3 regions of the Mesorhizobium sp. M0626 genome follow, and region 3 is predicted to be linked to each of the others. Evidence: predicted binding sites of a transcription regulator. Region 3 holds the regulator's gene; each other region holds the start of a gene.
The links. Region 3 encodes PhoB, which activates phosphate uptake and scavenging genes when phosphate is short. Its sites were predicted from a motif close to TGTCATNNANCTGTCAT; they were not measured.

Region 1 (10,664 bases), on a different contig from region 3:
GCCGGAAAAGCTCTCCCAGACCGAGGTCATGTCGCCGCCGGGCGGAAATCCGTAGAACAGCGATTCACGGGCGTCGTCATAGGCGATCAGCACGGGATAGCCACGATAGCCGGAGCAGGCGAGTTCGGCCCATTCGCCGTCGCCTTCCTGCGCCTGCGCATAGGTGACGCAGTCCTTTTGCGAGTCGAGGTCGGTGTAAACGCTTGATATGCCGTCGGCATGGGCGGTTTGGGATAGGGCGGCGAGGGCGAATGGAACAAGCAGCAGGGTTCGCATGCGGACGTCTCCCGTGAAGTTCGCCCCAGCCTATCGCCAAATCTGCGGCCGGCCTAGCGTGCCAATCTCAACGTTGGCGCCGCCCAAATCGCCCTGCCGGGCAATTCTCCCCCTGAACGGGAGAAAGTGGCCGGCTGCGCCGCTGGCGACAACCTTGCAACGCTGGCAATTGGCGAAATCGTGATGAGAGCGTTCCTCGCCCCATTTCCGGGAAAGGATGCCGGCAGGTGAGGGGCGGCGCCAACGTTCGAAATGTTATTTCTTCAAGCTCGCCTCGATCAGCAGGTCGGCGTTGCGGGCGACCGCTGCCGCCGGGCCTCCGAGGCCGAAGAGCTGGCCGCTGATATAGGCGCCTTCGATCAACAGCAGCAGGCCGTCGCCGAGCGTGTCAGGGTCTTTAGCGCCCATCGCTGCGGCCATGGCGCGCAGGCGGTGGCGCAGCTCCTGCTTGTTGGCCTCGCTGACGACACGCGCCGGATGGCCATGTTCGGGATATTCCACCGCCGCGTTGGTCATGCCGCAGCCGCGATAGTCCGGCCTTTGCGTGCGCTTGCCGACGCGAGTCAGAAAAGCCCTGAGCTGTGCCCGCGGGTCGCCGGGATGGGCAGCCACGGCTTCGTCGAAACGCTCCCAATACTCACGGTCATATTGCCTGAGATAGGAAGCGGCGAGCTCGTCCTTGGAGGGAAAGCTGCGGTAGAGGCTGGGCTTGGTGACGCCGGCGCGCTTGACGATTTCGTCGACGCCGATCGCCCGGATGCCGCGGCGGTAGAACAGGTCGTAGGCCACGTCGAGGATTTTCTTGGCAGCCTTGGGCGGTGCGGCTGCATGACCGTCCTTGATGGTCAGTTCAATATTTTTGTCCGTTGGCATGGTATGACTCGATTGACGTGTTACCGATCGGTACGTATACATGTCCTCACCCTGCAACGTACCGGTCAGTAACATGATAGCTCAATCCCGTCCCTTTGGCCAGCGCTACGCTTTCGTCGTGGTTGGCGTCATCTTCCTTTGCCTGTTGATCGCGGCCGGGCTTCGTTCCGCACCCTCGGTGATGATGCTGCCGTTGGATAAAAGCTTCGGCTGGGGGCGCGATACGGTTTCGATTGCCGCTGCGATCGGCATCTTCCTTTACGGCCTGACCGGGCCGTTTGCCGCCGCATTGATGGAGCGTATCGGCTTGCGCCGAACGCTGCTTGCCTCGCTTGTGATCATGTCGGGCTCGACCGCGCTCAGCCTGCTGATGACCGAGCCATGGCACCTGTTCCTCACCTGGGGCGTGTTTTCCGGCATCGGCTCCGGCGCGGTCGCCACCGTGCTCGGCGCCACCATCGTCAACCGCTGGTTCAAGACCAATCGCGGCTTGGTGATGGGGCTGATGTCGGCCTCCAGCGCCACCGGCCTCTTGGTGTTCCTGCCGCTGCTGGCATCGCTCGCCCAGTCGGGCGGCTGGCAGCCCGTCGCTACCGCCGTCTCGATCGCCACCGCCTGTCTTCTGCCGCTGGTCTGGCTGTTGGTTCCGGAGCGTCCCGCTTCGATCGGCATGGTGCGCTATGGCGCCGGGGCCGATGACGTGCCGCCGGTATCGCCGGCATCGCAAGGCAATTTCCTGGCGCATACGCTCAACACGCTGCGCCGCGCTGCCGGCACCCGCGTCTTCTGGTATCTGTTCGCCACCTTCTTCATCTGCGGCTTCACCACCAACGGGCTGGTCGGCACGCATCTGATCTCCTTCTGCGGCGATATGGGCATCCCCGAGGTACAGGCCGCGGGCCTGCTGTCGCTTATGGGCATTTTCGACCTGATCGGGACGACGCTCTCGGGCTGGCTCACCGACCGTTTCGACCCGCGCAAGCTGCTCGGCGTCTACTACGGCATTCGCGGTCTGGCGCTGATCTATCTGCCCTATTCCGGCTTCTCGGCGACCAGCCTGATCATCTTCGCGGTGCTCTACGGTCTCGACTGGATCGCCACCGTGCCGCCGACGCTCAGGCTCGCCAACGAGGCCTTCGGTGACCGCAGCGGCCCGATCGTGTTCGGCTGGATCGTAGCCGGCCACCAAGTCGGCGCCGCCACCGCCGCCGCCTTCGGCGGCACCATGCGCGAATTGCAGGGCAATTACGAACTGGCCTTCCTGATCGCCGGCATGACGGCGATCGTGGCCGCGTGTCTGTCGCTGCTGATCAATACGAGCAGGCCGGCTTTCGATCCGGAGCCGCAAGCGGCGTAAGGCGCTGGGCGCTAATCTCCCCCCTTGAGGGGGAGATGGCCGCAAAGCGGCCAGAGGGGGTCGGTCCGACGGGGCTCAGCGTTCTTTGTGACGAAAGAGGAAGTCGGCGCTTCACGCGCGGCGACCCCCTCTGTCGCCTTCGGCGACATCTCCCCCTCAAGGGGGGAGATCACTCGCCTGTTCACTGTTATCAAAACTTCATCTTTCCGAGATGCGGCTGAAACATTGAAGCAGGACGCTGGTGGCGAACGTTCAAGCCATCAGGAGACAGCCATGAACAAGCTTTCGTTGACCCGCCGCGCTTTCGTCACCTCTGCCAGCGCCGCCGGTCTGCTCGGCGCATCGGGGCTCGCTTTGCCCTATTATTCGCGCGCCAGCCAGCGCCCGGCCTTCACCCATGGCGTCCAGTCCGGCGATGTCGATGCCTCGAGCGGCATGGTGTGGACGCGCACCGACCGGCCTTCGCGCGTCATGTTCGAAGTGTCGTCGACGGAAAACTTCGCCAATGCGACGCGGCTGGCGCCGCTCGATACCTCGCCGGCCAGCGACTTCACGGTCAAGCGCCTGCTTACCGAACTCGCCTCCGACCAGGATATCTTCTACCGGATGACTGCCGCCGACCTGTCGGATATCAACGCCGTTTCCGAACCGATCGTCGGCCGTTTCCGCACAGCACCCGCCTCGAAGCGCGACATAAAATTCGCCTGGTCGGGCGACACGGCCGGCCAGGGCTGGGGAATCGATGAGACCGGCATGAAAACCTACGCCACCATCGCCAGGCACACGCCGGATTTCTTCCTGCATTCCGGCGACACCATCTATGCCGATGGCGCCATGAAGGACGAGGTAGACCTGCCTGGCGGCGGCAAGTGGAAAAACGTCGTCCTGATCGACGGCAAGCGCAAGGTGGCCGAGACGCTGGATGAGTACCGCGACCAGTGGAAATACAACATGATGGACAAAAACGTTCTGGCCTTGAGCGCCATCTGCCCGACCTTCTACCAGTGGGACGATCACGAGGTGCTGAACAACTGGTCGGATTCGAAGAATCTCGGCGCCGACAGCCGCTACACCGAAAAATCCATCCATGTGCTCGCGGCGCGTGCGGCGCGCGCCTTCCATGAGATGACGACGATCCGCTACGAGCCGTCCGAGCCCGGCCGCGTCTACCGCAAGATCGCGCATGGGCCGCTGCTCGACGTGTTCTTCCTCGACATGCGCTCCTATCGCGGCCCGAACGGCGCCGACATGCAGGAGGACATGACGCCGCAGTCACGCATGCTGGGCGAACAGCAGACGAAATGGCTGAAGCGCGAGCTGACGAATTCCAGGGCGACCTGGAAGATCATTGCCGCCGACATGCCGCTCGGCCTCGTCGTCTGGGACGACGGCGCCAAGAAGGTCGGCGCGGAAGCCATCAGCAATGGCGACAATGGCCTGCCCAAAGGCCGCGAGCTCGAGATCGCCGACCTGTTGCGCTACATCAAGACTGCCGGCATCACCAACACGGTCTGGTTGACCGCCGATGTCCACTACACGGCGGCGCACTATTACAACCCCGACAAGGCGCGGTTCCAGGATTTCAATCCTTTCTGGGAATTCGTCTCGGGCCCGATCCACGCCGGTACCTTCGGTCCCAATGATTTCGACATGACCTTCGGCCCGGAGCTGAAATTCATCAAGGCGCCGACCACCGAACAGGGCCAGAACCTGCCACCCTCGGCCGGCCTGCAGTTCTTTGGCCTGGTGGACATTTCAGGGGCGACAGAGCAGCTGACCGTGCGGCTGATGGATCGCGACGACATCGAGCTTTACAAGGTGACGCTCGATCCGGTGCGGTCGGCGTAAGCCTTTGGGCCGGTGCGAAGGATCGCTATGCCTGGAATGGGCAGCCGTCAGTCCGGGTAGCAAACCGTCGGAATCTTCGGCCACACCGCGCTGTCGCAGCCTGCAACCCGCTGCCTCTGCTTGAAAGAGGCGCTGACCGGGCCGGTGACCACGGGGTCGACGCCATCAGGGGCGTCGGCAAACATCTGCTCGGCCGTCCGGTCGGGCGACGAAGCCGGATTGGCTTCCTTCACCGTGGCGGCCGATTGAGCGGCATTGGCCGCCAGCACGGCAGCGAATGCGACCGAAGCGATGAGGGGCCAAAATCGGTTGAGTTTGTCGGTCATGAATTTCGAACTACCCGGGCCCAGAAAGGTTCCCGCCTTGGTTAACAAAACCATCTCACACCGAGATGCTTAAGATTTGATGAGTATTTGGTGGTGCGCCTCCTCTTTCGCAATTGCGAAAAACCCTGTATGAGCCGCGCAACCGAAAGAGGCGGCGCCTTCTGGCCTGCTGCCTGCAACGCTCCCGAGACCACAAAATGAAAATTCGTAATATCGCGATCATCGCGCACGTCGACCATGGAAAAACCACCCTCGTCGACCAATTGCTGCGGCAATCCGGTTCCTTCCGCGACAATCAGCGCGTCGCCGAGCGCGCCATGGATTCCAACGACCTCGAAAAGGAACGCGGCATCACCATCCTGGCCAAGGCGACCTCGGTCGACTGGAAGGACACCCGCATCAACATCGTCGACACGCCCGGCCACGCCGATTTCGGCGGTGAGGTCGAGCGCATCCTGTCGATGGTGGATTCGGCGATCGTGCTGGTCGACGCCGCCGAAGGCCCCATGCCGCAGACCAAGTTCGTCGTCGGCAAGGCGCTCAAGGTCGGCCTGAAGCCGATCGTCGTCATCAACAAGATCGACCGTCCGGACGCCCGCCACGTCGAAGTGGTCAACGAGGTGTTCGACCTGTTTGCAGCGCTTGACGCCACCGACGAGCAGCTCGACTTCCCGATCCTCTACGGTTCTGGCCGCGATGGCTGGGTCTCGGAAAATCCGGAAGGCCCGAAGGACCAGGGCCTGGCGCCGCTGTTCGACCTCGTCATCAAGCATGTGCCGGAGCCGACCGTTCATCCCGGCCCGTTCCGCATGATCGGCACCATCCTGGAAGCCAATCCATTCCTCGGCCGCATCATTACCGGCCGTATCGAGAGCGGCACGCTGAAGTCCAACCAGGCGGTCAAGGTGCTGCACCATGACGGCACCCAGATCGAAACCGGCCGCATCTCCAAGATCCTCGCTTTCCGTGGCCTCGAGCGCCAGCCGATCGAAGAGGCGCAGGCGGGTGACATCGTCGCCATTGCCGGCCTGTCCAAAGGCACCGTCGCCGACACGTTCTGCGACCTGGCGGTGACCGAGGCGTTGCATGCGCAACCGATCGATCCGCCGACCGTGACCATGTCTTTCCTGGTCAATGATTCGCCGCTCGCCGGCACTGAAGGCGACAAGGTGACCAGCCGCGTCATCCGCGACCGCCTGCTGCGAGAAGCCGAAGGCAATGTCGCGCTCAAGATCGAGGAATCGCCCGACAAGGATTCGTTCTTCGTTTCCGGCCGCGGCGAATTGCAGCTGGCCGTGCTGATCGAGACGATGCGCCGCGAAGGCTTTGAAATCGCCGTGTCGCGTCCGCGCGTCGTCATGCAGAAGGGCGAGAACGGTGAATTGCTGGAGCCGGTCGAGGAAGTCGTCATCGACGTCGACGAGGAGCACGCCGGCATCGTCGTGCAGAAGATGTCGGAGCGCAAGGCCGAGATGGTCGAGCTGCGGCCTTCGGGCGGCAACCGTCAGCGCATCGTCTTCCACGCGCCGACGCGCGGACTGATCGGCTACCAGTCGGAACTGTTGACCGACACGCGCGGCACCGCCGTGATGAACCGGCTGTTCCACGCCTACCAGCCCTACAAGGGCGAACTGCCGGGCCGCACCAACGGCGTGCTGATCTCCAACGAACAGGGCGAGGCAGTGGCCTATGCCATGTGGAACCTCGAAGACCGCGGCCCGATGGTCATCGACCCGGGCGTCAAGGTCTATCAGGGCATGATCATCGGCATCCATAGCCGTGACAACGACCTCGAAGTGAACGTGCTGAAGGGCAAGAAGCTGACCAACATCCGCGCCGCCGGCAAGGACGAGGCGGTGAAGCTGACGCCGCCGATCCGCATGACGCTGGAGCGCGCGCTGGCCTGGATCCAGGACGACGAGCTGGTCGAGGTGACGCCGAAGACCATCCGCCTGCGCAAGCTCTATCTCGACCCGAACGAGCGCAAGCGCTTCGAGAAGTCGGCCAAAGTGGTCGGCGCGGCGTAACGGTTTTTGTTTTGGCGAGATGGGGACGACCCAACCCATCGTCTCGCCGAATGGGACAGGCTTCCCACTGGGAGCAGCCTGGCGCCCAGCCAGCCCAGCGGTGTCTCTTCAAAGGACCACAGCGGAAGCTCATAGTGTCATGATATTCTCGTTCCTCTCACTCCTCCGCACGGTATGCTAGCTGTGGGTGGAGGCGAGGAAACGGGTGTGCGAAATGCCGTTCGGGATTTCGTGCGGAGTCTTATGCAAGACGACACGCGGCGAAGGCTCGCAGCCCACAAAAAGCTTGTTGGATTTGGCAACGCGGCACTGCCGGCGATCGAGTATGAGCTGGCAAAGATCGATCTGGGTAAGGTTTCCCATCGCGAAGTTTCAACGGTTGTGGCGGGCCTCGCTACTGCCCTGCACGATATTAACGAAGATGCATCTCGACGATATATTTCGGATTCGCTTGCAGGACCGATAACTCCCCTTATGCGCGCTGCGCTCCGCAGCATCGTTCGCTTTGCGATGGACGACTGGCTGCGGTCTTCAGTTGGCGACATCACTGTTCTGGAGCATGGCAAGCTCGACAGTGGTTTGGAGGCGGCGCGGCACATTGGCCACTGGCTTGCAAATGTACCTGCAGCCGATCTGATTGGCATTTCGCGAATCTATATAATCCCGGAAATCCCCGAACCCGAGTTCGCCGGCACTTACCTCCAGACAGTATCGGTCATCGAGATTGTCTGGCGACGCCCATCCAAACATTGGATTGGCAACGCATTTCGCAGATTCATGATCGAGAAAACGCTCTATCACGAAATAGGCCACCATGCGCTGCAGCATGTCGAAATGGGACAAGACCCCGATCAGGAAAAGCAGGCAGACCGCTACGCATGGAAAATGATGCGCAGGGCACATCCCAATCTATGGATGCTTACTTTTCCTCTGCGGTTCCTTGGCGCGTCTGAACGACGGAAAAATGCCAAGGAGTTGGAAGCCGTATAGGATGCGTTTCGAAAGGTCGGCCAAGGTGGTCGGTGCAGCTTAAGGGCGCGCAATGAGCGACAAACTGGTCACGGCTGCGGTATTCGACAATCGGCCCGAGGCCGCGGTCTGCATATCGATGCTTCAAGCCTACGGGATTTATGCATTTTCGGCGCATCTCGATACGAGCGGGCAAAGCCTGACCCATGTGCAGGTCGCCGACAGCGATCTCGAAGCGGCCAAGGGTTTGATCGCTTCGACCTCTGAAGAGAGCGATTAACCCCTGGCCGCAGCGGCTCATCCTCCGGCCGCCGAGATGATGACTTCGCGATCCGCTTCGCCGGCTAGGTCGATGCGGATGGTCGTCCCCTCGCGAGCCGGCTTGCGCAAAGCCTTGGCTCCCTCCGGAAAGACGGTCAACACCAGCTTCTCCTCCAGTGCCTGAAGCCGCGACCGCGAGATGCCGAGTTCGCCGGCGAGCAGACGGTCGAGCCGCAGCGATGTCGGCATTTCCAGCCCAAGCCTGATTTCAAGCGCGGCTGCGGGTCGGCCTTCGCCGCCGAGCCGGTGTTTGTGAACGGCGACATCGGGAAACTCCTCGACGCGGCCGACCCGGTTTCGCAAAGCCACGACATCGAAGGACATGGCGGCGGGCGAGGGCCGGATCGTTGCTTTCGAGCGCTGCCAGCAGCGCGGGTTCGATGTCGCGGCGGTTGCAGCGTTCGAAAATGCCGAAATTCCACGAATTGTCGCAGTCGATGCAGCGATAGATCAGCCAGACATCAATGCGTTTGCCATTGGCGTTGACGCGGAATTTGTCGCTGCAGCGATAGGCTTTCACGGCGCCGCAGCGGTTGCAGTGGATCAGGGGTCGAGGTGCGATTTCGGGCGTGATTGCCCAGTGGATAGCGAGATGTTGGGACAAGCCGGAAGACCTTCCAGTGTGGAAGTTCTTCAGGTCGGCAATGGCGAGATGCCCATGCGGGCACGGCGTGGCGAGAGCTAGCTATGTCGGAAATCAGCTGTCACGGGCGGCAAAGCGCGCGACAACGGTTCAGCAGTGCCAAACCGGTCTCGAACCGCCGCCTGAGGAACACGTGAAATGGAGCAGGCACCGCTTAATGCGGCGCCCTGCCAAGTGTGATCAGGGGAGTTGGCGAGACCGGCGGTTACTGAGGCAAAATGAAGCTCGAAATGAATGTCGGGACGGTTCTTCTAGCGGCAAGACGCCGAGCGGGCAAGGTTCATAGGGTGTCTCGCCCTGCTCAGGCGAAGGCGATCTGTACCTTCATCGATTTGTTGCGGTCGCCGGCGATCTCGAAAGCCGCAACCGCCTCGTCCATCGGATAGATGCCGGTCAGCAGCGGCTTGACGTCGACGCGACGGTTGTTGATCAGATCGACGGCCAGCGCGAACTCGTCGTGGAAACGGAAGGAGCCGCGCATTTCGATCTCCTTGGCGACGATGAGATTCTGAGGCAGCGACATGTCGCCGCCTAGGCCGAGCTGCACGAGCACCCCGCGCGGCTTCAGCACATCGAGCCCGGCTCGCACCGCGCGCTCATCGCCGGAGCATTCGAACATGACGTCGAAACTGCCCTTCTCGACATTGTAGCCAGCGAGCTTGTCGGCATCTGTGGCGACATTGATGGTGCGGTCGGCGCCGATCTCGTTGGCCTTGGCCAGAACCGCGTCCATGACATCGGTGACGACGATCTCACGCGCGCCGTGGACACGTGCGGCAAGGATGCTGAGCGCACCGATCGGCCCGCAGCCGGTGACCAAGACCCGCTTGCCGAGCAGCGAGCCGGCGCGGTTGACGGCATGCAGCGTTACCGCGAACGGCTCGGCAAAGGCGGCTTCGTTGATGGAGACATGGTCGGCGATCTTGTGGCACTGCCAGGCCTCGGCGGCGAGGCACTGGCGGAAGGCGCCCTGTATATGTGGCATCGGCATGGCGCTGCCGTAGAATCGCATGTTGAGGCATTGGTTCTGCACGCCCTGCAGGCAGTACCGGCACGCATTGCAGGGCCGGCTGGGCGAAATCGCGACGCGGTCGCCGACGGCAAGGCTGGAAACGCCGGCGCCAAGTGCCTTCACCGTGCCAGCGACCTCATGTCCCAGAATCATCGGCTCGCGCAGGCGCACCACGCCGAAGCCGCCATGATTGTAATAGTGCAGGTCCGAGCCGCAGATGCCGCCGGCCTCGACCGATATTTCGACCTGTCCGGTGCCCAGCACGCCCGGATCGGACTCTTCGATGCGCAGGTCTTTTGCCGCGTGGATGACGATTGATTTCACGGCCGCGATCCTTTCTCAAACCGCTGGCACGGGCAAGTCCGATCTCCGAAATGTTCGCGTTCGTTGGCCCATCAGGCAGAGGGGTGCCAAATTGACGCCGATCGGATATTCTTCGCCATCCAACGCTCGAAGGCTCCGTCATGCACCTCACCTCGCTCCTGATCTTCGCCGCCGCTTTGTTCGTCGCCGCCGGTTCGCCCGGACCGTCGATCGCCGCACTGGTTGCCCGCGTCATCTCGAAGGGCTTTCGCGACGTGTTCCCGTTCCTGCTTGCCATGTGGATCGGCGAGGGCATCTGGTTGTCGCTGGCGGTGTTCGGGCTGGCGGTCGTGGCGCAGACGTTTCATTTCGCCTTCGTCGTCGTGAAATGGATCGGCGTCGCTTACCTCGCCTACCTCGCCTTCAAGATGTGGACCGCACCTGTCGACGCAAAAGAAGGCGAGATGCCGCGCGAGGATTCGGCGACAAAGCTGTTCTTTGCCGGCATGGCGGTGACGCTCGGCAATCCCAAGATCATGATGTTCTATCTGGCGCTGCTGCCGACGATCATCGACCTCGCTTCGGTGAGTGTCATCGGCTGGGTCGAACTGACGGCGACGATGGCGGTGGTTCTGATCGCCATCGATCTCGCCTGGGTCGTCGCGGCCTCACAGGCGCGCAAACTGTTGAAGAGCAAGCGTGCGATGAA
Region 2 (10,664 bases), on a different contig from region 3:
CTCATCGACGATCTCCTGTCGCTGTCGAGGCTTGAAATGAAGCCTTACCTGAGGCCGGGAACCGAGGTCGATCTGCGCCAGTCCATCGACAGCGTCATCGATTCACTGGGCCCGCTCGCCAGCGAGAACGGCGTCGTCATCGAACGCGACTACGCCGAGGGGCCGCTCGACGTGCCCGGAGACCGCGACGAGCTGTTCCAGGTGTTCGAGAATCTCTTGGAAAACGCCTGCAAATACGGCCAGCCTGGCGGACGCGTCACAGTGTCGATCGCGCGGGGCGAGGCCGGCCCGGAACCGGGCATCGATGTCACCATCAGGGACTATGGCCCGGGCATCCCGGAAGAGCACATACCGCGCATTACCGAGCGCTTCTATCGCGTCGACGTGGAGAGCAGCCGCACGCAGAAAGGCACCGGTCTTGGCCTGTCCATCGTCAAGCATATTCTGACGCGCCACAACGCCCGGCTTTCGATCAAGTCGGAGGTTGGCAAGGGCGCGGCGTTCACGGTCCATTTGCCGGCAGGCTGAGGCGGTACTATCTGCTAACTGCCTGTTTCTTCTTTCTGTCATCCGGCTAGCGTATCAGCACAGGGGTCGAGGAAACGACTCAAAAGGCCAAAGATTTAAGGAAGGCATTTCGCCCATGCAGTCCGTACACATTGTCAGCGCCTATGACGAAGAGCTGAAATACCTGGCGAAGCGCATCGCTGCGATGGGCGGCCATGCCGAGCGCATGGTCGAGCAGGCGATCCAGGCGCTGGTCAATGCCGATCCCGGCCTCGCCCAGAAGGTCATTCGTGACGACATCGTGCTTGACGATGGCCAGCGCGAAATCGACGACAAAGCCATCGTCATCATCGCCAAGCGCCAGCCCATGGCGACGGATCTGCGCGAGATCGTCGGCGCCATCCGCATTTCGGCCGACCTCGAACGGGTCGGTGACCTCGCCAAGAACGTCGCCAAGCGTGTGGTCAGCGTCATTGACGGCCGCCAGCCGACCAGCCTGTTTCGCGGCCTCGAGGCGCTTGCCGAACTCGCTTTGACCCAGCTCAAGGAAGTGCTCGACGTCTATGCCTCGCGCTCGGTCGAGAAAATAGGCTTCGTTCGCGACCGCGACGACCAGATCGACGCCATGTACACCTCGCTGTTTCGCGAGCTTTTGACCTACATGATGGAAGATCCGCGCAACATCACGCCGTGCACGCATCTGCTGTTTTGCGCCAAGAACATCGAGCGCATCGGCGACCACGCCACCAACATTGCCGAGACGATCTACTACATCGTCACCGGCGAGCAGTTGCCGGCCGAGCGTCCAAAGGGCGACAAGACCGACAAGGTTGCCCTTCCGGCGCTGCCGGTGAAGTGATCGCGCTCCCCTCGAACGCTTAATCATATTGCGCTAAACTACCTGGATGTTAGCGTCTCGGTTCCTGGCCAAGGCCAGGCGCTCAGGAGGCTGCGATGGAATATGTCCGAGAGTTCAAGCCGGCGCCGGCATCGTCCGGCATCATCGCGTCGAGCGTCTACACCGCCGGCAAGCGCATCGCCGACATTCCGATCGAAGAAGCCGGCGAATGGGCCAAGAAGTCGGGCCATGTCGTCTGGATCGGGCTGCTCGAACCCGACCGCGAGCTTCTGCTGCGCGTCAAGGCGCAATTCCATTTGCATGAGCTGGCGATTGAAGACGCCGAACATCCGCACCAGCGGCCGAAGATCGAGCAATATGGCGATGCGCTGTTCATCGTTGCCCGCACTGCACAGCTGATCGACGGACGCGTCACCTTCGGCGAGACGCATCTGTTCGTCGGCTCAGGCTATATCGTCAGCGTCAGGCATGGTCCCTCGACCTCATACGCCGCCGTGCGCCAGCACTGGGAAAGCTGTCCGCACTCACTGGCCAAGGGCGAGGATTTCGTCCTCTACGCCATCCTCGACTTCATCGTCGACAACTACATGCCGGTGCTAGAGCAGATCGAGGACGAGGTCGAGGCGATCGAGGACAGGGTGCTGCTGAAGCCGATGACCGGTCCCGACATCGAGCGGCTCTATATGCTGCGCCGCGATCTGTTGCGCCTGCGCAATGCGGCGCTGCCGCTGGTCGAGGTCTGCCGCCGGCTGACCAGCGCCGAACTGCCGCAGATCCATACCGCAATGCATCCGCTGTTTCGCGATGTCACCGACCATATCCGCACCGTGCAGGAAAAGATCGACAGCCTGCGCGAGGTTCTGGCGTTCGCTTTCGAAGCCAGCCTGCTGGTCGGCCAGAGCCAGGAAACCGCGAACACCAAGAAGCTGGCCTCATGGGCGGCGATCCTGGCGGTGCCGACGGCGCTCGCCGGCATTTACGGCATGAATTTCGACGACATGCCGGAACTGAAGATGCAATACGGCTATCCCGTCGTATTGGTCTCGATCGCGCTGATCTGCTCGTTTTTGTATTGGCGATTTCGGAAGAGTGGGTGGCTGTGAGGGCAGGCAGTAGGCAGTAGGCAGTAGGCAGTAGGCAGTAGGCAGTAGGCAGTAGGCAGTAGGCAGTAGGCAGTAGGCAGTAGGCAGTAGGCAGAATAAGGTAGCGCCTCACGAGCGCTACCCCATTCCCTACTGCCCAGTCCCCAATCCCTAACTACCGGCTCCTGCGCCGCTCTGAAGCCGGCTGGAACGCCACCCTTGCGTGGTACTTGCAGTAAGGTCCGGTTTCAGCCGCCTCGTTGCCACAGAAGTTGAAGTCTTCCGATAGCGGATCGCCATTCGGCCATTTGCAGGTGCGCTCGGTGAGATCGGTGAGCTGCAGATGCCGCGAGATCGGCACGACGACGTTTTCGACCGGGCGGATGTAGTGGCGCGCCACTGGCTCGGCGTCGAACTGCGCCTGCAGTGCGTTCGCCCCGATCGAAGTCGTGACATGGCGCTGCGTGGTTGCGGCGCGAGGCACCGATTTCTGGATCGAAGATCCCTGCGTTGTCTTCTTCTGACGCGCCGGCGTCGCGGTCGAGCGTCCGCGGCCCGACAGCTTCAGCCGGTGCACCTTGCCGATGACCGCGTTGCGGCTGACCCCGCCGAGTTGTGCGGCGATCTGGCTTGCGCTCAAGCCCTCCGACCACAGTTTCCTGAGAAGTTCGACCCGCTCGTCAGTCCAGTTCATGAGACCGCGCTCCTGCTAAGTGTGCGGCAGCCGGAATCCATTCCCGACCCGGCAATCTTTGCCGGGGCAGACACCACATATATTAGGTGATTAGGTCCGCCGCACGAAATCTAGTTATTTCCCGACTACAATTACCTCATGTGTTGACTCGGTGACAAGAGTCCCAGGTGCAACACGAATCGGTTTTTTAGGTTTTCCCCAACTTGCCCGGTCGCTTATGAGCCGGCGTCTCGTCGGGAGCTTGCCGCGCGCCTCTGCGCGACGTTTTCGTTGACTTCATGGCCGAAAAACACGATAAGCCGCAAAGGCCGCCGCTTTGGCGGCTTTTTTGATTTTTCCGGTACCGGAGACGCATATAATGAGCGGTTCGGCGCTTTACGAGACCTTTGCCCGCGCCCCTTTGGCCTTCGACCATGGCGAAGGCACCTGGCTGGTTACCGACAAGGGCGAGCGATATCTCGATTTCGCTGGCGGCATCGCGGTCAATTCGTTGGGCCACAGCCATCCGCATCTTGTCTCGGCGCTGACCGAACAGGCGGCCAAGCTCTGGCACGTCTCCAATCTCTACGAGATCCCGGGGCAGGCCCGGCTCGGCGAGCGGCTGGCTGACGCCACCTTCGCCGACAAGGTGTTCTTCACCAATTCCGGCGCCGAGGCGCTCGAATGCGCGATCAAGACGGCGCGGCGCTACCAGTTCGTCAAGGGCCATCCCGAGCGCTTCCGGGTCATCACCTTCGAAGGCGCCTTCCACGGCCGCACGCTGGCGACCATCGCCGCCGGCGGCCAGTACAAATATCTCGAAGGTTTTGGGCCCAAGGTCGAAGGCTTCGACCAGGTCTGCTTCGACGACATCGACGCCGCCGAAAAGGCGATCACACCAGAGACCGCCGCGATCCTGATCGAACCGGTGCAAGGCGAGGGCGGCATCCGCCCGGTGCCGACGCAATCCTTGAAACGGCTGCGGCAGCTCTGCGACCAGCACGGCCTGCTGCTGATCTTCGATGAGGTCCAGTGCGGTATCGGTCGCACCGGAAAGCTGTTCGCGCATGAATGGACCGGCGTGACGCCCGACATCATGGCGATTGCCAAGGGCATTGGCGGCGGCTTTCCGATGGGCGCGTGCCTCGCCACCGACGACGCTGTCGTCGGCATGACGGCAGGCGTGCATGGCACCACTTTCGGCGGCAATCCGCTGGCCATGGCGGTCGGCAACGCTGTGCTCGACGTCGTGCTGGAAGACGGCTTCCTCGAAGACGTCCAGCGCAAGGCATTGCTGATGAAGCAGGGCCTGGCGGCGGTCGCCGACGAATTTCCTGATGTCATCGAAGGCATCAGGGGCAGCGGCCTGATGCTTGGCCTGAAATGCGCCATGCCCAACACCAAGGTCAACATGGCGCTGCGCGACCAGCATCTGCTGGCGGTGCCGGCAGGCGACAACGTCATTCGTCTGCTGCCGCCGCTGACCGTCACCGACGCCGAGATCGGTGAAGCGCTCGATCGCATCCGCGCCGGCGCCAAGGGCCTGACCGACGCCATCGCCGCGGCCGCCGCGAAGTAATCCCGAGAACCATTCCCGATGAGCCTTCGCCATTTCACCGATCTTTCCGCCGTTTCCGAAGGCGATCTGCGCCTGATGCTCGACGATGCGGTGGTGCGCAAGGCGCGCCTCAAGGCCGGCGAACGGACCAGACCGCTCGAAGGCAAGGTGCTGGCCATGATCTTCGACAAGCCGTCGACGCGCACGCGCGTGTCCTTCGACGTCGGCATGCGACAGCTCGGCGGCGAGACCATCATGCTGACCGGCACCGAAATGCAGCTCGGCCGCTCCGAGACCATTGCCGACACCGCCAAGGTGCTGTCGCGCTATGTCGACGCCATCATGATCCGCACCACGTCGCATGAGCGGCTGCTCGAGCTGACCGAGAATGCCACGATTCCGGTCATCAACGGGCTGACCGACGACACCCATCCCTGTCAGCTGATGGCCGACATCATGACCTTCGAGGAGCATCGCGGCCCGGTTGCCGGCAAGACCATCGCCTGGACCGGCGACGGCAACAACGTGCTGCATTCGCTGCTCGAGGCCTCGGCGCGGTTCCGCTTCAACCTGAACGTCGCAGTGCCGGAAGGCAGCGAGCCGGCGCAGAAGCACATCGACTGGTCGAAGACCAATGGCGGCAAGCTGCACTTCACCCGCTCGCCCGAAGAGGCCGTCGACCAGGCCGACTGCATCGTCACCGACTGCTGGGTGTCGATGGGCCAGGAACACCGCGCCCGCGGCCATAATGTCTTCTCGCCCTATCAGGTCAATGCGGCGCTGATGGCCAGGGCCAAGCCCGACGCCCTGTTCATGCACTGCCTGCCGGCGCATCGTGGCGAGGAAGTGACCGACGAGGTCATCGACGGTCCGCATTCGGTGGTCTTCGACGAAGCCGAGAACCGGCTCCACGCGCAGAAGGCGGTTTTGGCCTGGTGTCTGGGCGCTTGATCTCCAGGCGCTTGATCTCCAAGCGCTTGATCCGGGGCGGCGCGATGCCTATTTGCGCCCCATCACGCAAATCAAGCGCGTTTGGACGCATGCACCCCTCCGGGCCGCATGGCCGCGCCCTGGAGCTTTGTCATGTTGGAAACGCATCAAGTGACTGAACATCACCCCAAACTCGGCGAGTTCGGCTATGCCGGCGACGATCATGTCGTACCCTTCGAGGTCGGCCCGCTCGACGTGCGCGGCCGCACCGTGCAACTCGGGCCGATGCTCGACGCCATCCTCAACCGTCACGACTATCCCGAGCCGGTCGCCCGCCTGCTCGCGGAAGCCTGTGTGCTGACGGTGCTGCTCGGCACCTCGCTCAAATTCGAAGGCAAGTTCATCTTGCAGACCCGCACCGACGGCCCGGTCGACATGCTGGTCGCGGATTTCTCCACGCCTTCGGCATTGCGCGCCTATGCGCGTTTCGACGCCGACCGGCTGGAGGCCCTGGTGGCCGCAGGCCAGACCTCGCAGCAGACGCTGCTGGGCAGCGGCGTTTTGGCGCTGACCATCGACCAGGGCGCGCACACGCAGCGCTATCAGGGCATCGTCCAGCTCGACGGCGAGACGCTGGAGGACGCCGCGCGCACCTATTTCCGCCAGTCGGAGCAGATCCCGACCGACCTCAGGCTGTCGGTGGCCAAGCTTCTGACGCCAGGTCCCGGCGGCGCTCGTGAGCAGTGGCGCGCCGGCGGCATCCTGGCGCAGTTCCTGCCGCAGTCACCCGAGCGCATGCGCGTGCCCGACATTTCGGGCGGCGACGGCGATCCGCGTGACGTGACGCAGGAGCCGGCCGACAATTCGTGGCGCGAGCTGGTGGCGCTGCTCGGCACCATCGAGCCGACCGAGCTGATCGACCCGACCATCGGCGCCGAGCGGCTGCTCTACAGGCTGTTCCACGAACATGGCGTGCGCGTCTTCGGCGGCGTGCCGGTCGCCGACCAATGTTCCTGCTCAAGGGACAAGATACGCGGCATCCTCGAGGGGTTTTCCGCGCAGGAGATCAAGGACAGCACCGAAGATGGCGGCATCCACGTCGCCTGCGAGTTCTGCTCGAAGCAGTACGACTTCGACCCGGCGGAGTTTGCAACTCAGTAGCATCTCTTCCTTCTCCCCGTTCACGGGGAGAAGGTGCCCGAAGGGCGGATGAGGGGCAGCGCGAACTTTGGTGAATGGCCGCGCATAGCCTACGTCATGTGCGTGGAAGATAACCTCATGAGTCCGGCGGCGCCCCTCGTTGCACTGCCGGGCATTCCTCCCCGTATAGAGATGGGGAGAAAACCCCTAATTCACCGTCCGCCGCGTCCCCGGCAGATCCAGCGAAAACGCGGGAATAGCGACGTCGAACGTCTCGCCCTTTTTGTTGCGCATGGTGTAGTGGCCGACCATGAAGCCGGAGGGCGTCGAGAGCGGGCAGCCTGACGTGTATTGATAGCTGTCGCCGGGATTGAGCTCAGGCTGGTCGCCGACCACGCCGGCGCCGCGCACTTCCTCGATCCGGCCGCTGCCGTCGGTGATGTGCCAGTAACGCGACATAAGCTGCACGAAATCGTCCGACTGGTTGTCGATCGTCACCTGGTAGCCCCAGACATAACGGTTCTCCGCCGGGTCCGAGCGGTCCTCCAGGTAGAACGGTCTGACCTGCACTTCGATGTTGCGCGTGACGGCGCGATACATGGGCTGCTCCGGTTGCGCGGCAAGGAACATTTGTCGCGCTATGCGGTTTGATACGCGCACAACGGCATGTCCTGCCAGCCTCAAAGCGGAGGTGCCGACAAACAATGTCATTTAAGTGACACATGACAATGTTGGTGTGCGCAAACCTTGCCGGCGACTCAAGGCCCATCTGTCGACTGACAAAGCAGCCGCGAGCGGCCTTTCCGGAGTGACCAGATCTCGATGGAACCAGCTCTCACAGCCGCCTTCGCCTCCTCCGCTTTGCTTCTTTCCAATCTCGCCAGCATCCTGCTTGCTTCGTCGAAACTGCAAGCGCGCCGTCTCATCCCCCCGCCGTCCAACGAGCAGCCACCGGTCTCGATCGTCGTGCCGTCGCGCGGCGTGGAGCCGTTCACACAAGAGACGCTGCAGCGAGCCTTCTCGCTCGACTGGCCGCGCTACGAACTGATCTTCTGCGTCGCTCACGCCGACGATCCCGTCGTCAAACTGATAAACAGGGCGATCGTCCTGTTTCCCAACGTGCCGGCCCGGCTGCTGATCGGCGACGACCGCGTCAGCAGCAACCCGAAGCTCAACAACTGCGTCAAGGGCTGGGAAGCGGCGCGCAATCATTGGGTTATTCTGGCGGATTCCAACGTGCTGATGCCTAGGGATTACGTCCAGCACCTGATGGCGGCCTGGCGGACCAATACCGGGCTTATCTGCTCGACGCCGATCGGCTCGCGGCCGGAAGGCTTCTGGGCCGAGGTCGAATGCGCGTTCCTCAACACGCTGCAGGCGCGCTGGCAATATGCCGGCGAGGCGCTTGGCCTCGGCTTTGCCCAGGGCAAGAGCATGCTGTGGAACAAGCCGATGCTCGATACCAATGGCGGTATCCGCGCGCTGGCCGCCGAGATCGCCGAGGATGCTGCTGCAACCAAGCTGGTCAACGGACTGGGCCTGCGCGTCAATCTCGTTGCCTCGCCTTTCGAGCAACCACTGCGGCAGCGCCGACTTGCCGACATCTGGTCGCGTCAGGCGCGCTGGGCGCGGTTGCGCCGCGTCACTTTCCCGCTGTTTTTCGCACCCGAGATCCTGACCGGCGTCGCCGTGCCGTTGGCGTTGGCGCTGGTGGCGGCAGCAAGTGCCGGCATCAGCCTGCCGGCCACGGTGTTGGCCGTGCTGGCGGCGGCCTACATTCCCGAATGCGCGCTGGCCGCGGCCAAGGGCTGGCATCTGTCGCTGCGCATGGTCCCGGCGATGATGGTCCGCGACATGATGCTTCCCGCCATCTGGGCGCGCGGCTGGCTGAGCGGCGCCGTCGATTGGCGCGGCAACACCATGATCATCGGCACCAAGACGGCCGAGCTGGAAGAGGCTTCGTCGGGAGCGTGACGCCTCGCGGCCTACCCGGCTGCCTTCAGCGCCTGCGCAACGTCCTCCAGCAGATCGTCCGTATCCTCAAGACCGACCGACAGCCTGAGCGTTCCCGGCCCGATGCCAAGCTCGGCGCGAGCTTCGTCGCTGAGGTTCTTGTGCGTGGTGGTCGCCGGATGGGTGATCAGGCTCTTGGCGTCGCCGAGATTGTTGGAGATCAGCACGATGTCGAGCGCGTTCTGCAAGGCGAAGGCCGCCTGCTTGCCGCCCTTCACGTCGAGGCAGATCAGCGTCGATCCGCCCGTCATCTGCTTCTTGACGATGTCGGCCTGCGGGTGGTCGGCGCGGCCGGGATAGATGACGCGGGCGATTTCCGGCCGTCCTGCCAGGAAATCCGCGATCTTGGCCGCGCTTTCCGTCTGCTGGCGCACCCGAACCGGCAGCGTCTCCAGGCCCTTGAGCAGCGTCCAGGCGTTGAACGGCGACAGGCTCGGGCCGGTGTGGCGGAAATAGTCGTGCAAATTCTCGTCGATCCATTTCTTGTCCGACAGGATGATGCCGCCGAGACAGCGTCCCTGGCCGTCAATGTGCTTGGTCGCGGAGTAGACGACGATATGGGCGCCGAGCTGCAAGGGCTTCTGCTGCAAGGGCGTGGCAAAGACATTGTCGACGATCAGCCTGGCGCCGATCGAGGTGGCGAGCGCCGCCACCGCTGCGATGTCGACCACTTCCAGCGTCGGATTGGTCGGGCTTTCCAGGAAGAACAGTTTCGTGTTCGGCCGCACCGCCTTTTCCCAGTTGGCGATGTCGGTGCCGTCGACCAGCGTTGCCTCGATGCCGTATTTCGGCGCCAGCGTCTCCACCACCCAGCGGCAGGAGCCGAACAGCGCGCGCGCCGCAACGATATGGTCGCCGGCCTTGGCGCTGCACAGGAGCGCTGCCGTCACCGCAGCCATGCCGGACGCCGTGGCGCGCGCATCTTCGGCACCCTCCAGCGCGCACATGCGCTTTTCGAACATGTCGACGGTAGGGTTGGCATAGCGCGAATAGATGAAGCCCGGCTCCTCGCCCTTGAAACGGGCCTCGGCAGCCTGCGCCGTCTCGTAGACATAGCCTTGGGTGAGGTACATCGCTTCGGACGTCTCGCCGAACTGGGAACGCAGCGTTCCCCCGTGCACGAGTGCGGTCTGAGGTTTCCAGTTACGCTTCTTGGTGCTCATCGCTTTTGTTCCAGACACAAAAAAACCGGCCGCGAAAGTCGCAACCGGTCCATATGGCCTTGCGGCCCGACGGTCCTTTAGCGACTTGTTTAACGTGGCTGCAAGCCGACCGGCCAAATCACCACGGGATAACGACCCTTTAGACCTCACCTGCGCTTGCGTCAATTGCCGGCTTCATTAAGAGGTTTGTACCAGGCAGGTTCCGCAATAATATCCAGCGGTTTTGCGGCAAGAACCTGCCACAAAGAGACCGACCTTGGAGCGGAGCCAGCCTTTTGCGGCAGACAGGCATTCTTCCCGATCAGGACATTTCCGCGCTGTTTCAGTCCGGCGCGCTGAAGTCGCCGCGCGCGCTCGATGTCGACCAGGTGCAGCCGGCGAGCCTCGATCTCAGGCTCGGCGACAAGGCTTTTCGCGTGCGCGCCTCCTTCCTGCCGGGTCCCGATCATCTGGTGGCCGACAAGCTTCACCGGCTGAAATTGCATGAGTTCAGTCTCGCCGAGGGCGCGGTGCTGGAAACCGGCTGCGTCTACATCGTGCCGCTGCTCGAAAGCCTGGCGCTGCCCGCAAACGTGTCGGCCTCGGCCAACCCGAAGAGCTCGACCGGCCGGCTCGACATCTTCACCCGGGTGATGACCGATCGCGGCCATGAGTTCGACAAGATCGCCCCCGGCTATCACGGGCCGCTTTATCTCGAAGTCAGTCCGCGCACCTTCCCGATCGTCGTACGCGCCGGATC
Region 3 (10,664 bases):
AGGATATGTATGCCGACCCAGATGACCAGCAGCGCGCCGACCATGCCGAGCATGCGCGTGTCGAGCTCGGTCGCTTTCACGAACCGGGCGACCGCGCCGAGTTCAGACGCTCGTGCCGTATCGGCCTGCGGATTTGAGGTCGTGTCGGTCATGATGTCCTCCAGCGGCTTGCCGTCTGGCGCGGATGCCGGACCACAGCCTAGAAGTTTGCCGCCGATGGCGGAAACACACAATTCTCGTAGAGAAAACGCCGCGGCTTGACAGCCGCGGCGCCTCATTTCTTCAAGTCGTCGAGATCAGTTGCAAGCCGCGACGCTGCCGGCGGCGACGCCCGTGCAGACTTCGTCCTTCTTGATCCAGCCGGCGTCGATGACGACGTTGAGGTTGTCCTTGGTGATCGCGACGGGGGTCAGGAACAGCGACTTGACGGTGTTGCCGCCAGGCGTGGTGAAGTCCTTGGCGCCGGCAATGTCGCCCGTCTTCTTGCCATCGGCAAGCTGCGAGGCGATCTCGGCGGCGTTCTTGCCGAGTTCGCGCGCGTCCTTCCACACCGACACCGTCTGCGTGCCGAGCGCGATGCGGTTCAGAGCGGCATGGTCGCCGTCCTGGCCGGAGACCGGAACCGTTCCGGCAAGGCCCTGCGCCGTCAGCGCGGCGACAACGCCGCCGGCGGTGCCGTCATTGGCCGCAACCACGGCATCGACCTTGTTGTCATTGGCGGTCAGGAACTGTTCCATGTTCTTCTGGGCATTGGCCGGCAGCCAGCCATCGGTATAGGCCTCGCCGACATTCTTGATCTTGCCCGAGTCGATGGCTTCCTTGAGCACTTCCATCGAGCCCGAGAACAGGAAATCGGCATTCGGATCCGAGCCCGAGCCCTTGATGAAGACATAGTTGCCTTCGGGCTTCGCCTTGAACACTTCGCGGGCCTGCATGCGGCCGACTTCCTTGTTATCGAAGGTCAGGTAGAAGACGTCCTTGTTCTCGATCAGGCGGTCATAGCCGACGACCGGAATGCCTTCGTCCAGCGCCTTCTGCACCGCCGGGCCGATGGCCGAGGCGTCCTGCGCCAGGATGATCAGCGAGTTGGCGCCCTGCGAGATCAGGCTTTCGACGTCGGTCAGCTGCTTGCCGGGATTGGACTGCGCGTCGGCCGAAATGTACTTGTCGCCGGCAGCCTCGATCGCCGTTTTCATCGCCGCCTCGTCGGTCTTCCAGCGCTCTTCCTGGAAGTTCGACCACGACACGCCGATGACCTTGTCCTTCGCCTGCGCGACCGACATCAGCGCCAGCGACATGGCGACACCCGCCAGCATGGCGGCTGCAAATCTGTTCATCATAATCCTCCCTGCGCCGCGTGCGGCGCGACAAAACTGGCCCGAGGGCCGGCACACAGAGGCCCTATTTTTTCGAGCCTCGAAAAAATACTGGTTCAATGATAAGGCGCTGTCAACATCGATTCTGATGGATTCTGATGGCCTTGCCGAATTTTTTCGAGGTCCGCAATAAACAATGACAGGGCTGCCGGCGTCTGCCAATATTTGGCTGGTGCCGTCGAACGCCTTCACTATCATGAGGCGCGAGGAGGCCGGGAGGAAACAAATGTCGGTTGGAATCCGCCACGACGATCTGCGCCGTCGCAACCGTGCCATGGTGATTTCGGCCGTGCGCCGGGCCGGCCAGCCGTCGCGGACCGAGATTGCGGCGACCACCGGCCTCAGCCACTCGACCATATCGGCAATCTCGTCTGATCTGATTCAAGAAGGCGTCCTGATTGAAGGCAAACCTGGCGAGACAGGCGCACTGAAACGCGGCCGGCCGCAGGTCGGCCTTGGCCTCAACCCGGAAGCGGCGGCGGTGATGACCGTCGTGCTGTCGCTCAATTTCCTGTCCGTCACCGTCATCGACTATGCCGGCCACGTCGTCGCCGAGGAACAGCGCCGGCTGGACACGCTGACCAAGCCGCGCGACGAGCTGATTGGCGAATGCGTAGCAATCGTCCGGCGGCGGCTTGAGGATCCCGACCTCGATGTCCAGAGCATCGCCCGCATTGCCATGGGCATCCAGGGCATCACCGATTCGCAGGCGCGCGCCATGCTGTGGTCGCCGATCACGCCACTGACCGACATTGCCTTCGCCGATATGTTGGAAGCGGAATTCGGCATTCCTGCCACCATGGAGAACGATTGCAACATGATGGCGGTGGCGCTGCAATGGCGCCAGCCCGAGCGCTACCGCGACAATTTTATCGCCATCCTCTTATCGCACGGCATCGGCATGGGCCTGGTGCTGAAAGGCGAACTGTTCACCGGCACCCATTCCTCGGGCGGCGAGTTCGGCCACATGATCCACCGTCCGGGCGGCGCGCTCTGCCGCTGCGGGCGGCGCGGCTGCGTGGAAGCCTATGCCGGAAACTACGCCATCTGGCGCAGCGCCAAAATGATGGGCGAGGATGCCGAGCCGGTCGATATCGGCGACGCTGATATGCGCGCACTCGCCGCGCGCGCCCGCGAAACCGACGGCCCGGAGCGCGAAGCCTATCGCAAGGCCGGCGAGGCGCTCGGCTTCGGCCTCGGCAGCCTGTTTGCGCTGATCGATCCGGCACCCGTCGCCATGGTAGGCGTCAGCGCCGCCGCCTTCGACCTGATCGAACCGGCATTGCGCGAAGCGATCGCCCAGACCGCCGGCGGCCAGCACTCGAAATCGATCTCCTTCGACACCGAGCCCAACGAGCTGCCGCTGATCCGCGAAGGCTGTGCCATGCGCGCGCTCGGCTTCGTCGATCAGGAGATTTTCGCGCCGGGCATTCAGGCCAAATCCGGCAAGCATGTCGCCTGAATGGCCGGCAACGGCGCGACGCGCAGCATCCTAGTCTTCCCTGATCGCGTAGCCGGCGCCGCGAATGGTACGGATGACATCCGGCATGCGGCCGTTGTTGACCGCTTTGCGTAAGCGCCCGACATGGACGTCGACGGTTCGCTCGTCGATGTAGATCGTCTCGCCCCAGACATTGTCGAGCAGCTGGCTGCGCGAGAACACGCGGCCGGGATGGCGCATCATGAATTCGAGCAGCCGGAACTCGGTCGGTCCGAGCCTGATCTCGCTCTTCTTGCGGTAGACCCGGTGCGATTCTCGATCGAGCACGATGTCGCCGACCTTGAGCACGCTCGACAGCACTTCCGGCTTGGCCCGGCGCAGCAGCGCCTTCACGCGCGCCATGAACTCCGGCGTCGAGAATGGCTTGACCAGATAGTCGTCGGCACCGGTGGACAGGCCGCGCACGCGATCGCTTTCCTCACCGCGCGCGGTCAGCATGATGATCGGCAGCCGCTCGGTTTCGGGCCGCACTCTAAGCCGCCGGCAGAGCTCGATGCCGGAAACAGCGGGCACCATCCAGTCGAGCACCAGGAGATCGGGCACGTTTTCCTGCAGGCGGATCTCGGCCTCGTCGCCGCGTGTCACCACCTCGACGTGATAGCCTTCGGATTCGAGGTTGTAGCGGAGGAGCACGCCTAGCGGCTCCTCGTCCTCCACGACCATGATGCGTGGCGCGATCATCGGCAGTTCACCCTCATCAGGCCGGCATGGCCATCGCCGTCTCGTCCTGCTTCGGACGATTGGCGGGCAGTTGCTGGCCGGTCAGCACATAATACGCATTTTCGGCGATGTTGGTGACATGATCGCCGATGCGCTCAAGATTCTTGGCGCAGAACAAGAGATGCGTGCAGGCGGTGATGTTGCGAGGGTCTTCCATCATGTAGGTCAAGAGCTCACGAAACACGGACGTGTATTTGACGTCGATGCGCTCGTCGTCATTCCTGAGTTTTGCAAGAGCTGCCGCATCGGTGGCGGCATATTCCTCGACGACGCCTTGCACCTGGATCAGCACCAGCTGCGCCATGGCATCGATGGAGTGCGAGAGGTCGCGCGGCGTGACGCTCAAGCCCACGGTGCCGACGCGTTTGGCGATGTTCTTGGCGAGATCGCCGATGCGCTCGAGGTCGCCGGCCATGCGGATCGAGCCGACCACGGCGCGCAGATCGTTGGCCATCGGCTGGCGCTTGGCGATCAGCGTGATGGCGCGGTCGTCCAGTTCGCGCTGGCGCGCATCCATGATGGCGTCGTCGGAAACGACACGCTGTGCCAGCGCATTGTCCGAATTGAGCAGCGCCCTGGTCGAGCCGCTGACCATCGAGCCTGCCAGATCGCCCATGTCGCGGATCAGCTTGCTGATCTGCCCGAGCTCTTCATCGAAGGAGGCGACGGTATGTTCACCCATGATCTTGGTCCTCGTGCCTGAAAATTCACCCGCCGGACGGCTCAGCCGAAGCGGCCGGTAATGTAGTCCTGGGTGCGCTTGTCGTCGGGGTTGGTGAACATCTTGTCGGTGGCGCCCTCCTCGACGAGATAGCCGAGATGGAACATCGCCGTGCGCTGCGACACGCGCGCCGCCTGCTGCATCGAGTGGGTGACGATGACGATCGTGTAGTTCTGGCGCAGTTCGTCGATCAGCTCCTCGACACGGGCGGTGGCGATCGGATCGAGCGCCGAGCAGGGCTCATCCATCAGGATCACTTCCGGCGACACGGCGATGGCGCGCGCGATGCACAGGCGCTGCTGCTGGCCGCCGGACAGGCCGGTGCCGGGCTCCTGCAGGCGGTCCTTGACCTCGTTCCAGATCGCAGCCTTCTTCAGGCTCTGCTCGACGATCTGGTCCATGTCGGACTTGCGCTTGGCCAGCCCATGGATGCGCGGGCCGTAGGCGACGTTCTCGTAGATCGACTTCGGGAACGGGTTGGGTTTCTGGAACACCATGCCGACGCGGGCGCGCAGTTCGACGACATCGATGTTCTTGTCGTAGATGTCGTCTTCATCGAGCGTGATCTTGCCGGTCACCCGCGCCAAATCGATGGTGTCGTTCATGCGGTTGAGGCAGCGCAGGAAGGTCGACTTGCCGCAGCCGGACGGGCCGATCAGCGCCGTCACCTGGTTCTGACGCACGTCGAGATTGACGTCGAACAACGCCTGCTTCTCGCCGTAGAAGACGCCGACCTTGTCGCCGCGCATCTTGATGACTTCGTTCGACTTGGCGTTCATTTTGTCGCCCACTGCATTCTCAAGGGACTGTTCGGTCATGATGTTCATACCAAATTGCCTTTTTTCTACCAGCGCCGCTCGAAGCGGCGCCGGAGCACGATCGCGGTGATGTTCATGGCCATGAGGAAGACGAGCAGGATGATGATGGCGCCGGACATGCGCTCGACAAAAGCGCGCTCAGCCTCGTTTGCCCACATATAGATCTGAACCGGCAGCGCGGTCGCCGGATCGAAAGGCGTCGTCGGATAATCGGCGACGAAAGCGACCATGCCGATCAAGAGCAGCGGTGCTGTCTCGCCGAGCGCACGCGCCAGGCCGATGATGGTGCCGGTAAGGATGCCTGGGGCGGCAAGCGGCAGGATGTGATGGAACACCATCTGCATCTTGGAGGCGCCGAGACCTAGGGCCGCCGAGCGGATAGACGGCGGCACCGCGGCGAGGGCGGCGCGCGTGGCGATGATTATGGTCGGCAATGTCATCAAGGTCAGCACCAGGCCGCCGACGAAGGAAGCCGAGCGCGGCATGCCGAGGAAGTTGATGAACACGGCAAGGCCAAGCAGACCGAAGACGATCGACGGCACCGCCGCGAGATTGTTGATGTTGACTTCGATCAGGTCCGTAAAGCGGTTCTTCTTGGCGAACTCCTCCAGATAGATGGAGGCGGCGACGCCGATCGGCAGCGCCAGCAACAGCACGATCACCATCATGTAGAACGAGCCGATGATCGCCACGCCCATGCCCGACGTTTCGGGCCGGCTGGAGGCGCCATAGGTGAACAGGCCGGTGTTGAAATGCTCGGCCATCACGCCGTCGGCTTTAAGCTTGTTCATCCAGTCGATCTGCTGGTTGGACACCTTGCGGCGCGCTTCATCGACGCCGAGGTCGATCTGGCCCTTGAAGGCCGAGTCGAGGTTCGCGGCAGCCAGGATGTCGACGTCACGCGTCCTGCCGATCACCGACGGATCGGCGGAGACGATGTCGCGCAGCTGGACGCGGGCGCCTTCCGACAGGAAGCCCTTGAGCTTCAGCATCATCGGCTTGTTGGCCGGATCGATGCCGAGCTTGGCCACCAGCGCGTTTTCGGCGAGCTTGGGATAGTTCGCCTTGATCAGCACGGTAGGGTCGGTCGCGCGCTTGCCGGAGGGATCGATCACCTTCTCGTCGAAGGTGACCGGCAGCGTCACCGTCGTCTGCCAGAAGGCGGTGTAGCCTTTCGAGACGATGGTGATCAGCATGATGGCCAGGAACGCCAGGCCCACCGAGATCGCAATCACGCCATAGATGCGGAACCGGCGTTCGGCGGCATAGCGCGCCTTCAGCCCGATGTCGCGGCGCGGTCGCGCGACGGCGCCCGCCATCGTGTCCAGGGGGATGTCGGTCATTCGTACTGCTCCCGGTACTTGCGCACGATGTAGAGGGCGACGATGTTCATCACCAGCGTCAGCGCGAACAGCGTCAGGCCGAGCGCGAAGGCGACCAGCGTCTGCGGCGAGTTGAACTCGAGGTCGCCGGTCAGCTGGTTGACGATCTTGACGGTGATGGTCGTCATCGCCTCGAACGGATTGGCCGTCAGATTGGCGGCGACGCCCGCCGCCAGCACGACGATCATCGTCTCGCCGATGGCGCGCGACGCCGTCAACAGGATGGCGCCGACGATGCCGGGCAGTGCCGCCGGCAGGATCACCCGCTTGATCGTCTCGGAGCGGGTGGCGCCGAGGCCGAGCGAGCCGTCACGCATTGCGCGCGGCACCGCGGTGATGATGTCGTCGGACAAAGAGGACACGACCGGGATCAGCATGACGCCCATCACCAGACCGGCGGTGAAGATGCTCTGGCCCTGGATGAAGGGCGAGCCGCCGGTGAGTGCCGCCGACAGGTCGCGCAAGAACGGTCCGAGCGTGACCACGGCGAAGATGCCGTAGACGATGGTCGGGATGCCGGCCAGCAGTTCAAGCGCGGGCTTGACCACCGACCGGACGCTGCGCGAGGCGTATTCGGACATGTAGACCGCCGACATCAGCCCGACCGGCACTGCGACCAGAAGCGCAACGGCGGCGATGTAGAGCGTGCCGGCCAGTAGCGGGATCAGGCCGAACTGACCCTGGCTGCCGCCGGAACCGGCGGCGGCGAAACGCGGATCCCACACCGTTCCGAAGAAGAAGCTCATCGGCGACACGCTCTCGAAGAAGGTGATGGTCTGGAACAGCATCGACAGCACGATGCCGACCGTGGTCAGGATGGCGATGGTCGAGGCCGCAAGCAGCCCCCACAGCATCAGCTTCTCGACGTTGTTGCGCGCCCTGGCGCGCGGCGCGATCTGCCTCAGCGCATAGAAGGCGCCGGCGACCGACAGCGCGAAGGTCAGCACGGCGCTGAACAGGCCGAGCCGGTCCTGGACCTGGTTCGCCTCGACCGCGATCGGAATCATATAGTCCTGGGTGTCGCTGGCCAGTGCCACGCCCTTGGCGGCGAGCAGCGGCTGCAATTCGGCGAAAGTAGCGGGAAGTGCGGTATCGCCATCGAGCCGGCGCAGGCCCTTGGCCAGGCTCTTCACCAGGCTGGCGTCGAGCGCTTCGCTGGCCACCTTTGTGTCGGCGGTGCGCTCGGGCAAAGCGGCATGGATATGCCGGTCGAGATAGAAGGAAGAGCCGATATCCCAGACGGCGAGCAAAAGGACGGCAGGCAGGACCGCGATCAGAAAGGCCCACCAGCCATGATAATGCGCGCGCGAATGCGGCTTGACCTTGCCGGTATCCTGCGCCGCGGCGCGCTGGCGGCCGATCACAAAAGCGACCACGCCTATGGCAATGACTATGGCGAGTACGAGCAAGGACGACATCACCCACCCCAGGGAAAATTCAGATCGCCGCCGCCGTTGCGGCAAGCGGCGAAATCAGGGCGCGGATTTGGTCCGCGCCCTGATCCGGTCGGTTGATTACATTGTCTTTCCGGCGGCGAAGGCGTCGCGCTGGCCCTGACGTTCGGCGTCGGGAGCGGAAACCAGGCCGTACTGGGAGAGCGGGCTTTCCGGGCCGATCATCTGGTCATCAAGGAAGAACTCGACATATTCCTTGAGGCCGGGAACGACGCCCAGATGCGCCTTCTTGACGTAGAAGAACAACGGCCGCGACACGGGGTACGTGCCATCGGCGATGGTCTGCGTCGAAGGCACGATGCCTTCCACGGTAGCGACCTTCAGCTTGTCGGCATTGTTCTCGTAGAAGGCGAGGCCGAACACGCCAACGCCGGTCTTGTTGGAGTCGATGCGGGCCAGCGTCTCGGTGTAGTCGCCATCGATGTCGACAGCCTTGCCGTCCTTGCGGATGGCGATGCAGGTCTTGCCGATTTCCTTGTCGTCGGCGATGCCGGCAGCCTTCAAAGCGGCCTTGTCGCAGCCGGCGTCGAGCAGCTTGGTCTCGAACACTTCACGGGTGCCGTGCTTCTCACCCGGGATATAGGCGGCGATATCCCAGTCGGGCAGCTTCGGATTGACCTGGTTCCACTTGGTGTTCGGGTTGTCGACCAGCTTGCCGTCGACCACCAGCTTGGCGGCGAGCGCCTTGTAGATGTCGGCGGGAACCAGCGCCCAGTCCGGACCCTTGATGTCGGTGGCAAAGACGATGCCGTCATAGCCGATGCGGACTTCCTGGACGTCCTTGACGCCGGCGTCGGCGCAGGACTTCAGCTCGTCCTTCTTGATCGGGCGCGAGGAGTTGGCGATGTCGATCGTGTCTTCGCCGACGCCCTTGCAGAACTCCTTGATGCCGGCGCCGCTGCCGCCGGACTCGACCACCGGGGTCTTGAAGTTGGTGAAGGTTTCGCCGAACTGCTCGGCGACGATCTTGGCGTAAGGCAGCACGGTCGACGAACCGGCGACCTGGATCTGGTCACGCGCAGCGGCGACACCGGACGATGCGGCGAACGCTACCGCCACGGCCGATGCCGTAACGAGGAATTTCTTCATGTGGCCTGCTCCTGTTCGGAAGATGGTCTCTTGGCGCCCTCTTCAAACCGGCGCCCGCTGAGGCCAATAGCCTTCGATTATTACAGTCGCATGACAGTTTCGTGTCAGCCCGGTAACGTCGCACAGACGCCTCGTGAGCCGCAGCCTTTAAGCCGGTTTGTGGGGATGGAAGTTGCCGCTGGAATCAGACGCTTGCGCGATTCGTGCTGGCATCAAGTCCCGGCAGATCGCAGGCCGCGATGCCGAGAAAGAAAAACCGGACGGGAGCGCGTTGCCCGTGGCCAGAGCGAATTTTGGCCGAGCCATCGCCAAAAACAGGTCCGTTGGGGTAGATTCGACGCTGTTTCTTGTCGGCGGTCGCTTGCTCCCGCCCGTAACTGAATGAGCGGTTTCGTTGCGACCATTGTCCTGACTGGGCGCCAGCTTTGATATGGTGCGATCGCACCATAGCCTTGGCTGTTGCGGCGCGGCCGAATCCCGGCCGGCGCCGCAGGTTGCTATCCAGCGTCTCGTTGGGCTTCGCCTGATATGCCGACCCAGCGCTCGACCTTTTCGAGCAGCGCCCTGGGGCTGATCGGCTTGGGCAGATAGTCGTCCATGCCGGCTTCCAGGCAGCGCTCACGGTCGCCCTTCAAGGCATGCGCGGTGACGCCGACGATCGGGATATGCATACCCGTATGTTCTTCCAGCCGGCGAATTGCGGCGGTGGCCTCGAGCCCGTTCATCTCCGGCATCGAGACGTCCATCAGGATCATGCGCGGATTAAGCCGGCCGAAGGCATCAAGCGCCTTGCGGCCGTTGCCGACGATTTCGAAACTGTAGCCGGTTTCGCCGATTATCTGGGTGAACACCATCTGGTTCACTTCATTGTCCTCCGCAACGAGGATGTCGAGCCGACGTTCATCCCCGGCGGCCCGGGCGCGGGCACGAACCGGCGGCGGTTGCAGCAGGGCGCGTTCCGAGGCAGCGAGCGGCGGCTTTGCCGGCGACGGTTCGTTCCTGCCGCCGCCGGAACCGCTGCTTGCCGCCGGCAGCACACGGCCGTCTGTGATATTGTGATGGTGCCGCTGGATGGTGGCGACCAGCGTTTCCAGAAGCACCGAGGAACGCGCCGGCTTGATTAGCTGGGCGTCGATGCCGAGATCGCGATAGCTGGTGTTGGCGAGCGACTGGTCGACCGAAGTCAGCATGATGATCGGCGTGTCGGCCAGCCCTGCGGTGCTGCGCACGACGCGCGCCATCTCGGCGCCGCTCATCCCCGGCATCTGATAATCGAGCACGACGCAATCGACCGGCACGCCGTAGGCAGCCGCGGCGACCAGCACCTTGAGCCCTTCGGGTCCGCTTTCGGCGGCGCAGGAATCGAAGGTCCATGACGCCATCTGCTCGCTCAGGATCGATCGGTTGACGGCATTGTCGTCGACGATCAGCACCCGTGAGCCGGTCACGTCGACCGGCATGATCCGCCGTCCGGTCTGTTCCTCGGCCCTGGGCAATGTCACGGTGAACCAGAAGGTCGAGCCCTTGCCTTCGGCGCTCTCGACACCGATCTCGCCGCCCATCAACTCGACCAGCCGCGAGGTGATGGCGAGCCCGAGCCCCG

Region 1: a site for PhoB is predicted at 2,692-2,708, ahead of NKI37_RS22895 (alkaline phosphatase D family protein). Genes of this name have one in related genera too.
Region 2: a site for PhoB is predicted at 7,455-7,471, ahead of NKI37_RS17795 (ceramide glucosyltransferase). Genes of this name have one in related genera too.

The regions. Positions count from the first base shown of each region.
Region 1 is NZ_JAMYQD010000018.1:6,184-16,847, reverse strand. Features, by position in the region: gene NKI37_RS22910 (hypothetical protein) at 1-276, opposite strand, end outside; gene NKI37_RS22905 (TetR/AcrR family transcriptional regulator) at 532-1,149, opposite strand; gene NKI37_RS22900 (MFS transporter) at 1,223-2,506, shown strand; gene NKI37_RS22895 (alkaline phosphatase D family protein) at 2,780-4,354, shown strand; gene NKI37_RS22890 (hypothetical protein) at 4,402-4,680, opposite strand; gene typA (translational GTPase TypA) at 4,878-6,707, shown strand; gene NKI37_RS22880 (M48 family metalloprotease) at 6,951-7,697, shown strand; gene NKI37_RS22875 (hypothetical protein) at 7,750-7,956, shown strand; gene NKI37_RS31985 (DUF1062 domain-containing protein) at 7,974-8,321, opposite strand; gene NKI37_RS31980 (DUF1062 domain-containing protein) at 8,206-8,517, opposite strand; gene NKI37_RS22865 (L-idonate 5-dehydrogenase) at 8,942-9,976, opposite strand; gene NKI37_RS22860 (LysE family translocator) at 10,117-10,664, shown strand, end outside.
Region 2 is NZ_JAMYQD010000013.1:35,602-46,265, forward strand. Features, by position in the region: gene NKI37_RS17755 (ATP-binding protein) at 1-528, shown strand, start outside; gene phoU (phosphate signaling complex protein PhoU) at 644-1,366, shown strand; gene NKI37_RS17765 (magnesium and cobalt transport protein CorA) at 1,462-2,469, shown strand; gene NKI37_RS17770 (GcrA family cell cycle regulator) at 2,624-3,142, opposite strand; gene NKI37_RS17775 (aspartate aminotransferase family protein) at 3,501-4,700, shown strand; gene argF (ornithine carbamoyltransferase) at 4,719-5,630, shown strand; gene NKI37_RS17785 (Hsp33 family molecular chaperone) at 5,739-6,770, shown strand; gene apaG (Co2+/Mg2+ efflux facilitator ApaG/CorD) at 6,957-7,349, opposite strand; gene NKI37_RS17795 (ceramide glucosyltransferase) at 7,572-8,723, shown strand; gene NKI37_RS17800 (O-succinylhomoserine sulfhydrylase) at 8,735-9,925, opposite strand; SAM riboswitch at 9,983-10,060, opposite strand; gene NKI37_RS17805 (2'-deoxycytidine 5'-triphosphate deaminase) at 10,201-10,664, shown strand, end outside.
Region 3 is NZ_JAMYQD010000006.1:67,477-78,140, reverse strand. Features, by position in the region: gene NKI37_RS08985 (sugar ABC transporter permease) at 1-152, opposite strand, end outside; gene xylF (D-xylose ABC transporter substrate-binding protein) at 297-1,337, opposite strand; gene NKI37_RS08975 (ROK family protein) at 1,603-2,838, shown strand; gene phoB (phosphate regulon transcriptional regulator PhoB) at 2,869-3,558, opposite strand; gene phoU (phosphate signaling complex protein PhoU) at 3,575-4,279, opposite strand; gene pstB (phosphate ABC transporter ATP-binding protein PstB) at 4,321-5,145, opposite strand; gene pstA (phosphate ABC transporter permease PstA) at 5,163-6,479, opposite strand; gene pstC (phosphate ABC transporter permease subunit PstC) at 6,476-7,936, opposite strand; gene NKI37_RS08945 (substrate-binding domain-containing protein) at 8,033-9,061, opposite strand; gene NKI37_RS08940 (PAS domain-containing hybrid sensor histidine kinase/response regulator) at 9,559-10,664, opposite strand, start outside.